Regions from separate parts of the Flavobacterium notoginsengisoli genome, predicted to be linked through region 1. Evidence: riboswitches for the same ligand, from Rfam matches in the RefSeq annotation. Region 1 holds a riboswitch; the other holds the start of a gene.
The links. A riboswitch is a leader RNA that binds a small molecule or an ion and turns the genes downstream of it on or off. The one in region 1 is predicted to bind thiamine pyrophosphate.
Positions count from the first base shown of each region.

Region 1 (4,548 bases):
AGTGATCACGCCGTCTTTTACGTCTTTTTTATTTGGTAAACCTAAATGCTCTTTTGGCGTTACATAACACAACATCGCACAGCCGTACCAGCCAATCATAGCGGCGCCAATTGCAGAAGTAATATGATCGTAACCCGGTGCAATATCAGTTGTTAAAGGCCCTAAAGTGTAAAATGGTGCTTCATGACAATGTTCCAGTTGTTTATCCATGTTTTCTTTAATCATGTGCATCGGAACGTGTCCCGGACCTTCAATAAAAACCTGAACGTCATGTTTCCAGGCAATTTTAGTTAGTTCGCCTAAAGTTTCTAATTCAGCAAATTGAGCAGCGTCATTCGCATCGGCAATCGAACCTGGACGTAAGCCGTCTCCCAAAGAAAAAGCAACATCATATTGTTTCATGATTTCACAGATTTCCTCAAAATGCGTGTATAAGAAGTTTTCTTTGTGATGAAATAGACACCATTTTGCCATAATAGATCCGCCACGCGAAACAATTCCGGTAACGCGATTTGCAGTTAAATGAATGTAGCGAAGTAAAACCCCAGCGTGAATCGTAAAATACGAAACACCTTGTTCTGCTTGTTCAATCAAAGTATCACGGAAAATTTCCCAGGTTAAATCTTCGGCAATTCCTTTTACTTTTTCTAAAGCCTGATAAATAGGAACGGTACCAATTGGCACTGGTGAATTACGAATAATCCATTCTCTCGTTTCGTGAATGTTTTTTCCAGTAGACAAATCCATAATCGTGTCGGCTCCCCAACGGCAAGCCCAAACGGCTTTTTCAACTTCTTCTTCAATGCTTGAAGTCACAGCGCTGTTTCCGATATTGGCATTAATTTTTACCAGGAAATTGCGGCCTACAATCATAGGTTCACTTTCCGGATGGTTGATATTGTTGGGAATAATTGCTCTTCCGCAGGCTACTTCAGAACGTACAAATTCCGGAGTGATTTTACTTTTAGGAGTATTAGCTCCAAAACTATGGCCATTGTGCTGACATCGCATGGCTTTGGTTTGCTCATTTAAAAGTTCAATACGCTGATTTTCACGAATGGCAATATATTCCATTTCCGGAGTAATAATACCTTGTTTGGCGTAATACAATTGTGTGACATTGGCGCCCTTTTTAGCACGTTTTGGCTGATGTAAATATTCAAATCGCAAATGATTTAGTGTTTTATCTTTCAATCGGCTTTGACCGTAATCAGAAGTTATTTCGCTTAAAATTTCAACATCATTTCGATCAAGAATCCAGCTTTCGCGTAAGCGTGGTAATCCTTTTCGAATATCAATCTCAACATTTGGATCAGTGTAAGGTCCGGAAGTATCGTAAACGGTTACGGGAGGATTTTTCTCAACACCTCCGTTTGAAAGTTTGGTATCGCTTAAGGCGATTTCTCGCATAGCGACTTTTATTGGATGAATTTCTCCATCGATATAAACTTTTTTAGAATTTGGAAATGGGGTTCTGGATATTTGTTCTTCTGTAGTCATAGGAAAAGAAGTTATGAGTTATAAGTTATGAGTTGTAGAGGCGCACAGCAATGCGTCTACGTCCGATATGAAATTGGAATTTGGACCCGAGCGATAGCGAACAGGCGAAGCAATTTTTATATTGGAATTTTACCCGCCTTGGGTAGCAGAAATAATTAGGATTTCGTCAGTTTCTTGTACGAGAAATTCGTTCCAATTGGTTTTTGGAACAACAGTATTGTTGACAGCAACGGCGATTCCGTTTTGTTTTTGCGGAATTTCGAGATCGAGCAATGATTGAACGCTTAGCGATTCAGCATTGAAAAATTTAGTTTGTTGATTGATTTTTAGTTCCATTCCTTTTTGTTTAGTGTATAGTTATACACAATAGGAATGGCTGCAATAACGCACAGAAATGCGTTCAAGAAGTCATCTTACTTTTCCCTACGCTAGTATGAACTAGATCAGGTTCAGAGGGTAAAATCTCAGCCTGCGTGATGCAGACACCCCTAAAGTGTGAAGCAAATGTAATGATTTTTTTTAAAGTTTTCAGTCTCAGTTACAGTTTTCAGTTTTCTGAAAACTTAAAATCAAAGATTAAAGACTGAAAACTGTGACTGAGACTGAAAATTATTTAGCCCGAGTAAAGCAATCTTCGGCGTGATCATTGACCATTCCGGTGGCTTGCATGTGTGCGTAAATAACGGTTGAACCAACAAATTTAAATCCTCTTTTTTTTAAATCTTTGCTAATTTCATCTGAAAGAGGTGTAGTAGCAGGAGCTTCTTTTGAAGTTTTTAGATTGTTTATGATAGGTTTTCCGTCGGTGTACTTCCAGATATAATCTGAAAAACTGCCAAATTCTTCCTGAATTTTCATGAAAGCTTGAGCATTGGTAACTGCGGCTTTAATTTTTAATTTGTTTCGAATTATGCCGGTATTCTGCATTAACTCTTCGATTTTGTCTTCAGAATAGTCCGCTACTTTTTGATAATCAAAATAATCAAAAGCGGCTCTGAAGTTCTCTCTTTTATTTAAAATTGTAATCCAGCTTAATCCGGCCTGAAAAGTTTCCAAAATTAAAAACTCAAATAGAGTAGGGTCATCATAAACTGGAACACCCCATTCTTCGTCATGATATTTTTTGTACAAATCACTGGAAGTACACCAGCTGCATCTAATCTTATCTTCCATTATTTCCCAATTTTCCAGTGATAACCTTTTACGCTTGGTATATAAGCTTTTGTTCCTACGATTATTAAATCGGTATAAACTTTCTTTTTGTATTTAATTCCGATTGCTTCTCCGGAAGTATATATTTTATTGGCTTCAAACCTGAACTTAATTTTGGCATCATTAAATTTTGCATCCGAAATCTTTTCGATAAACCAGGTTGATTTCCATTTTACTTCAATTTCATCTTCTGCGGTTTTGGTGATGCTTTTTATTAATTTAATTCCGTCAGCAGGAATATTGTGGCTTTCAATAAGTTCTTTTTGGGTTATGGTTTCTCCTGTTTTACAATCCGATATAAATTTTTTAAAAGCAGTGATTCCTAAGAATTTTTCATTTTCAATTTCTTGAGTGGCTGCAATGCTGTCGTTTACTGTTTTTGCATTTTCTGATGCATTCTCAGTAGTTGTGATTTTGTCTACAATGGATTGTTTGTATTCATTTACAGTTTCGGCAGTACTTTCAGAAATAGTTTCTATTTTATCTGTAATCTTGTCAGTAACTTCTAATAATTGTTTTTTAACGTCTTTAGAACAACTTACAAGGCTTAACAGAATGATTAATAGTAATATTTTATAATGCTTCATTCTTCTAATTGTTCCGGATTTTTATCGTGCTTATCGTTTTCCAAATACTTTTTAATTAAGTGATGTCCTAAATAAATGGCAGGAGTTAACAAAATGGCAATGGCTAATTTGAAAGTATAACCAATTAATCCTGAAGAAATAAAAGTGTCAAAATCAATTTTTCCGGGAAGCCAAAAAGCAATTCCAAGAACAATAAACGAATCGAATAATTGCGAAATTACAGTAGAACCTGTAGCTCTCAGCCATATTTTTTTTTCTCCTGTTCTGTTTTTGAAAAACCAGAAAATCCAGACATAAATAAGCTGTGATGCCATAAAAGCAATTAAACTTCCGACAATAATCCACATACTTTGCCCAAAAACGGCTTGAAATTGTTCGTCGTTTACGGGACTGATTCCTTTTGCAGCCGGAATTGTAATAGCCATAAACAAGATTAAGAATGCATATGCTATTAAACAGGCGGTAATAAAAGAAAGTTTTTTTACTCCTTTTTCGCCAAAATATTCATTAATTAAATCGGTGGTCAAAAAAACTATCGGCCAAGGAAGAATTCCTATACTCATTACGAAAGGACCAACCTGAATTAATTTTCCTCCAATAAGCTCTGCGACAACAGCGTTTGTGATAAATATTCCGGCAAGGATTACAAATACAATTTCTCTTCGGGTTTTAAACATGTTATTTTGGTTATAAAGCTTCAAATTTAAGCTATTTATTTAAAACCTGATATTAGTAAAATTTTAAAATATCATTCATTTGAAGTTTGATTTTGATTGGTTACTTTTGAGATTCTGGCACTTCTTATTTAAAGAAAAGTGCTAAGAAGAACTTTATAAAATGATTTGATTATGGAAAAAGAAACTAATCCGTTACTTCAGGAATGGTCAGGGCCTTATGGAGGAGTGCCGGATTTTACAAAATATAAAATAGCTGATTTTAAGCCAGCTATTGAATTTGCAATTCAGGAAAAATTGGAAGAAATTGATTCCATTGCGAACAATTTAGAAAAACCGACTTTTGATAATACAGTGAAAGCTTTAGAGCTTTCAGGAGAAAAACTGGATCGCATTCATGCGGTTTATGGGATTTATAGATCTAATTTAAGCAGTTCTGAATTTAATGTTGTAGATACAGAAATGTCTCCAAAATTGGCTGAAATTAGCGATAAACTCTATCAAAACGAGAAACTGTTTTTAAGGATAGAAGAATTGTATAAATCAGAAGAAAGTAAAAACTTGGATTCTGAACA
Region 1 is NZ_JBHUOT010000012.1:50,834-55,381, reverse strand. It holds gene thiC (phosphomethylpyrimidine synthase ThiC) at 1-1,500, opposite strand, end outside; gene thiS (sulfur carrier protein ThiS) at 1,630-1,836, opposite strand; TPP riboswitch at 1,904-2,000, opposite strand; gene ACFS3A_RS22315 (DNA-3-methyladenine glycosylase I) at 2,110-2,673, opposite strand; gene ACFS3A_RS22310 (hypothetical protein) at 2,673-3,299, opposite strand; gene ACFS3A_RS22305 (queuosine precursor transporter) at 3,296-3,976, opposite strand; gene ACFS3A_RS22300 (M3 family metallopeptidase) at 4,148-4,548, shown strand, end outside.

Region 2 (4,548 bases), on a different contig from region 1:
ATAATTTTCCATTAAGCGGGCAAATAGTTTTTTCTGATCAGCTGAAAGTTTATCCCAAGGAGTGACCCAATCAGGTCTTGGAGTAAGTTTGGTTCCTTTTGGAATAATTCCCATTTTTAACTGACGCTCGTAGGTTTCCTGTCTTACTACATCCCAGCCTTTATCAAATTGACCTTTAAATTTATCACGCCATTCCTTTGGTGCATGATGTGGCGCATGTGCTGCTCCAGGAGCAAAATACATCATGACTGGTTTCTGTGGCGCAAGAGCTTTATTGTATTCGAGCCAGTTAATCGCCCTGTCTGTCATATCAGTCATAAAATGATATCCTTGCTCAGGTGTTTTATTAGGCTCAACTGCTTTTGTATTTTCAAAAAGAACTGGATAATACTGATGTGTTTCTCCTGCGTTAAATCCATAAAAGTAATCAAATCCTAAACCTGTAGGCCAACGATCAAAAGGACCAACAACAGAAGTTTCCCAATCTGGTGTATTATGATTTTTTCCAAACCAGCTTGTGCTGTATCCATTACCTTTTAATATTCTTCCCGAAGTAGCAGTCGTTTTCGGAATCATACAATCATAACTTGGAAAACCTGTAGCCCATTCTGCTAAAAATCCTGATCCTGCGTTATGATGATTTCGTCCTGTAAGCAATGCAGCTCTGGAGGGTCCACATATTGCCGTAGTATGGAATCGGTTATATTTTAAACCATTTGCAGCAAGTTGATCTAATGCAGGTGTAGGAACAGGACCTCCAAAAGTGCTTACCTGACCAAAACCTACATCATCTAAAAGAATTATAATAACATTTGGAGCTCCTTGAGGCGGAGTAACTAATTTAGGCCATTCTTCTTTAGAGTCTTTATACGTTTCCCCAATCTTACCACCAAAAGGAGGTTCTGGAATTGGTAATGTAGTTCGATCTAATTCTCCCGAATTGCTCTTTTCTATAACAGCATCATTCTGTTTTGATTGGTTACAACTGATAAAAACAATCGTTAAAATAGATAGCAATAATCCTGATTTATTAATTATTCTCATAATCTATAATTTTGATATACACTAAATTACAAACCCAACGAATACAAAAAATTATTATAATGTTGCAAATTATAATTTGCAACCAATTTTAGTAAACTATAGCATAAAAAACGATAGCGCAGATTTGTAATCCGTACCCACAACAGTAAGACACAAAACAAATCATTAAAACAAAAGCTACATAAACTAATGTGCTTTTTTATATTTACAAAGAGAACTAACCAATCTTTGTGGGCACAGATCTGCTCTATCGTTGTAAAACGGCTTAGTGCACGAGCGAGACGCTCGCAACAGCGAGGGCTTTAAAAATTAATCACAAACAATTATTTAATAGAAAATATTTTTTTTCTACTTTCGCATTGCTTTAGGGGTATTCTGGCAGAAGCAGAATTGAGAAACACCCTTTGAACCTGAATCAGTTTATACTGGCGTAGGGAAAAGCAGATACTTCCTGTACAGGTACATTCTGCCTATTCCTCCTTAAACTTTTATCAAGGTTTGTAAATTAATTTATGCTTCGGAAAGATTTTGAAACCTTAAACCGTTTCTCATTTCTGGCTCCGATGTTTAACAATGCAGAAATAATAGAATAAATGAAAAATAAAGAAGCTGTAATATTCGACATGGACGGTGTTGTAATTAACAGTGAACATTTTTGGAAGCAGGCAGAAACCGAAATATTTAGCTCATTAGGAGTACAACTTTCTCATTCGGATCGGTTGCTAACACAGACAATGACAACTAGGGAAGTAACAAACTTTTGGTTTGCCAAATATCCCTGGCATAATGTAACTTTAGAAGAAGCCGAACAAATGGTAATTCGAAGAGTTATGGATTTAATACGTACCGAAGACTGTATTATAGAAAATATCAGACCTTTTATCGAGCATTTAAAAGCAGCTAACTACAAAATAGGTCTGGCAACAAATTCACCCGAATCTTTTATAGCAATAAGTCTGGAAAGAGCCGGAATTAACGATTTGTTCGATGCTATTTCTTCTTCTGAACATGAAAAAAAGGGAAAACCGGATCCTGCTGTGTATCTTACAACAGCAAAAAAATTAAATGTTTTACCAGAAAATTGTATTGTTATAGAAGACTCCTTTAATGGAATGAAAGCTGGTAAAGATGCAGGAATGACTGTAATAGCATTTACAAATGGCGACGATAGCCTAACTTTTGATATTGCAGATTACATACTTCACAGCTACCCCGATAACGCAGATTTGCAATTCGTGTCCGCAACAGTAAAACACCAAACAAATCATTAAAACTTTACATTTTTAGCTTAAGCTAAATTGACAAAGAGCTGTCCTAAGACAGCTCTTTTATACTTTTTTTATAGTTTATACTTCTAAAAAAAACAATAAAAGCATAAGTTTTTAAATTTATTTCAACGGATTTCCCTCTTTGTCTAAAGAACCCGATTTGATGATAATCATTTTATCCAGTTTTACATACTTTTTGATCGCATCGTTTACCTGTTGCAAAGTGGCTTTTTCAATGTCTTTTGGATATTGGTCAATATAATTTGGTTCTAATCCTCTTTCGATAAAACCTAAAATTGTTCTCGCCATTCCGCTTGTAGTAGACATTCCCACCTTAAAACTTCCAATTAAATTGGTTTTCTTGTTTTCCAGTTCTTCGGCTGTAATTCCGTCTTTTACCCATTTGTCCACCTGAACCATTGTGGCGTCCAGACCTTTCTGGAATAAATTTGGATTAAAAGAAGCATTTACAAACCAATAACCGCCTGTTTCAATGTTTCCGCCAATTCCGGATGAAATGTTGTAGGTCAATCCGTCGTTGTCACGAACTGTCTGCATTAAACGTCCTGCAAATCCGGCTCCTAATGTATAGTTTCCAATGTAGAACGGAATATAATCAGCATCGGCTCTTTTTAAACCTGTATATTGTCCTATGAACAATTCTGCACTTGGTTTCTCCGGAATTGTCACTACTTCAGTTTTTGAATTTGATTTTGAAGGTTCTTCGAATTTTAATTTTTCTGATACTCCGCCATTCCAGTTTTTGAATGATTTTTTTAAGGAATTATTTAAGTTTGCTCCTTCTGTATCGCCTACAATTACTAATCGCATCGAAGCTGGTCCGAAATATTTTTTATGAAAAGCTTTTACTTCATCTAAAGTTACTTTTTTGATATTTTCGATATTTTCCTCAACACTCAAATTGTAATTTGGATTTCCTTTTGGATAAATTGCCTGAGACAAAGCAATATCGCCTCTTTCTCCCGGATCATTTAAACTCTGCTTTGTATTCCCGATAAACTGCTGTTTCAAATTCTCAAATTCTTTAGTATCAAACAAAGGATTTCTTAATTCTTCTGCCAGTAAAGCAACAACCTGATCCAGATCTTTTTTCAAACATTTAAAGCCAATGTTGATTTTGAAAGTGGAAGCATTTACATTTAAAGAAACACCTAATTTCTGTAATTTTTCTGAAAATTTGAATTTATCATTAATCGTCGTTCCTTTTGAAAGCATTGAAGCTGTCAAAGCCGGAATTATATCATTTTTAGTTTCACTCGCATAATTTCCTAACGAAATACTAGCTGCAACAGTCACAAAATCTTTAGCAGAAGTTTTTACAGCAACCACATCAATTCCGGAAACTTTTTCTCTTTTATAAGCTGATGCTGATTTCTCGATTACAGTATCATCAAAAGTAATTTCCGAAATATTTTTTTGTTCTAATGAAAGAGCTGAGGATGCAATCTCTTCATGATTATGCTCATTTTCAGGATGTCTGTAATAAAACGGTTCCTTTTCTTCAACGAAATTATTTGCTTTAACAATAGCTACATTTTGATTTCCGGATTGTTTCGGAATAAAATAGCCTGTTGTACTCTGGTCTTCAACCAAATATTTATTGGCTACACGAAGAACATCAGCAGGAGTTACTTTTTTCAGTCGGTCAACTCCTGTTATATAATCTGTCCAGTCTCCCGATGCAATGGCTTCGTTTAATTCTGACGCAATTACTCCGGAACCATCTCTTTTCAAGACAGTCTGAGCGCTGATTTTTGCCACAACACGGTTTACTTCATCCTGAGTAACGCCTTCTTTTTGGATTTTAGCCACAACTTCGCTGATTTTAGCATCAATATCTTCGTGTTTTGAAGTGGTTGGAAATCCTACTCCAATTGTAAATAATCCTACTTCTTTAAAGTTGGTTGCGCTGGCATAAGAATAATTCCCTAAACGAGTATCAACAAAAGTTTTATTCAAAATTGCAGATGGCCCATTTCCAATAATCTGAGCCAGAATATTTAATGCTGGAAGATCTTCATTTAGAGCGCCCGGAATTTTGTACGCTTTGTTGACAACACCCAATTCTCCCGGTTTTCTTACCACAATTTTACGCGGACCATATTGCTGAGGTTCTTCCGTGTAAGGCTGAGGCATTACGTGCGGCGCTTTTGTAATTTTTCCGAAATACTTTTCGATTAATTCAAAAATATTCTCTTTTCTAAAATTTCCAATA
Region 2 is NZ_JBHUOT010000003.1:320,711-325,258, reverse strand. It holds gene ACFS3A_RS09250 (sulfatase-like hydrolase/transferase) at 1-1,044, opposite strand, end outside; TPP riboswitch at 1,401-1,498, shown strand; gene ACFS3A_RS09245 (HAD family hydrolase) at 1,638-2,315, shown strand; gene ACFS3A_RS09240 (M16 family metallopeptidase) at 2,433-4,548, opposite strand, start outside.
Region 2: it holds a riboswitch for thiamine pyrophosphate, as region 1 does, so the genes downstream of both, ACFS3A_RS09245 (HAD family hydrolase) here and thiS (sulfur carrier protein ThiS) in region 1, are expected to answer to the same signal.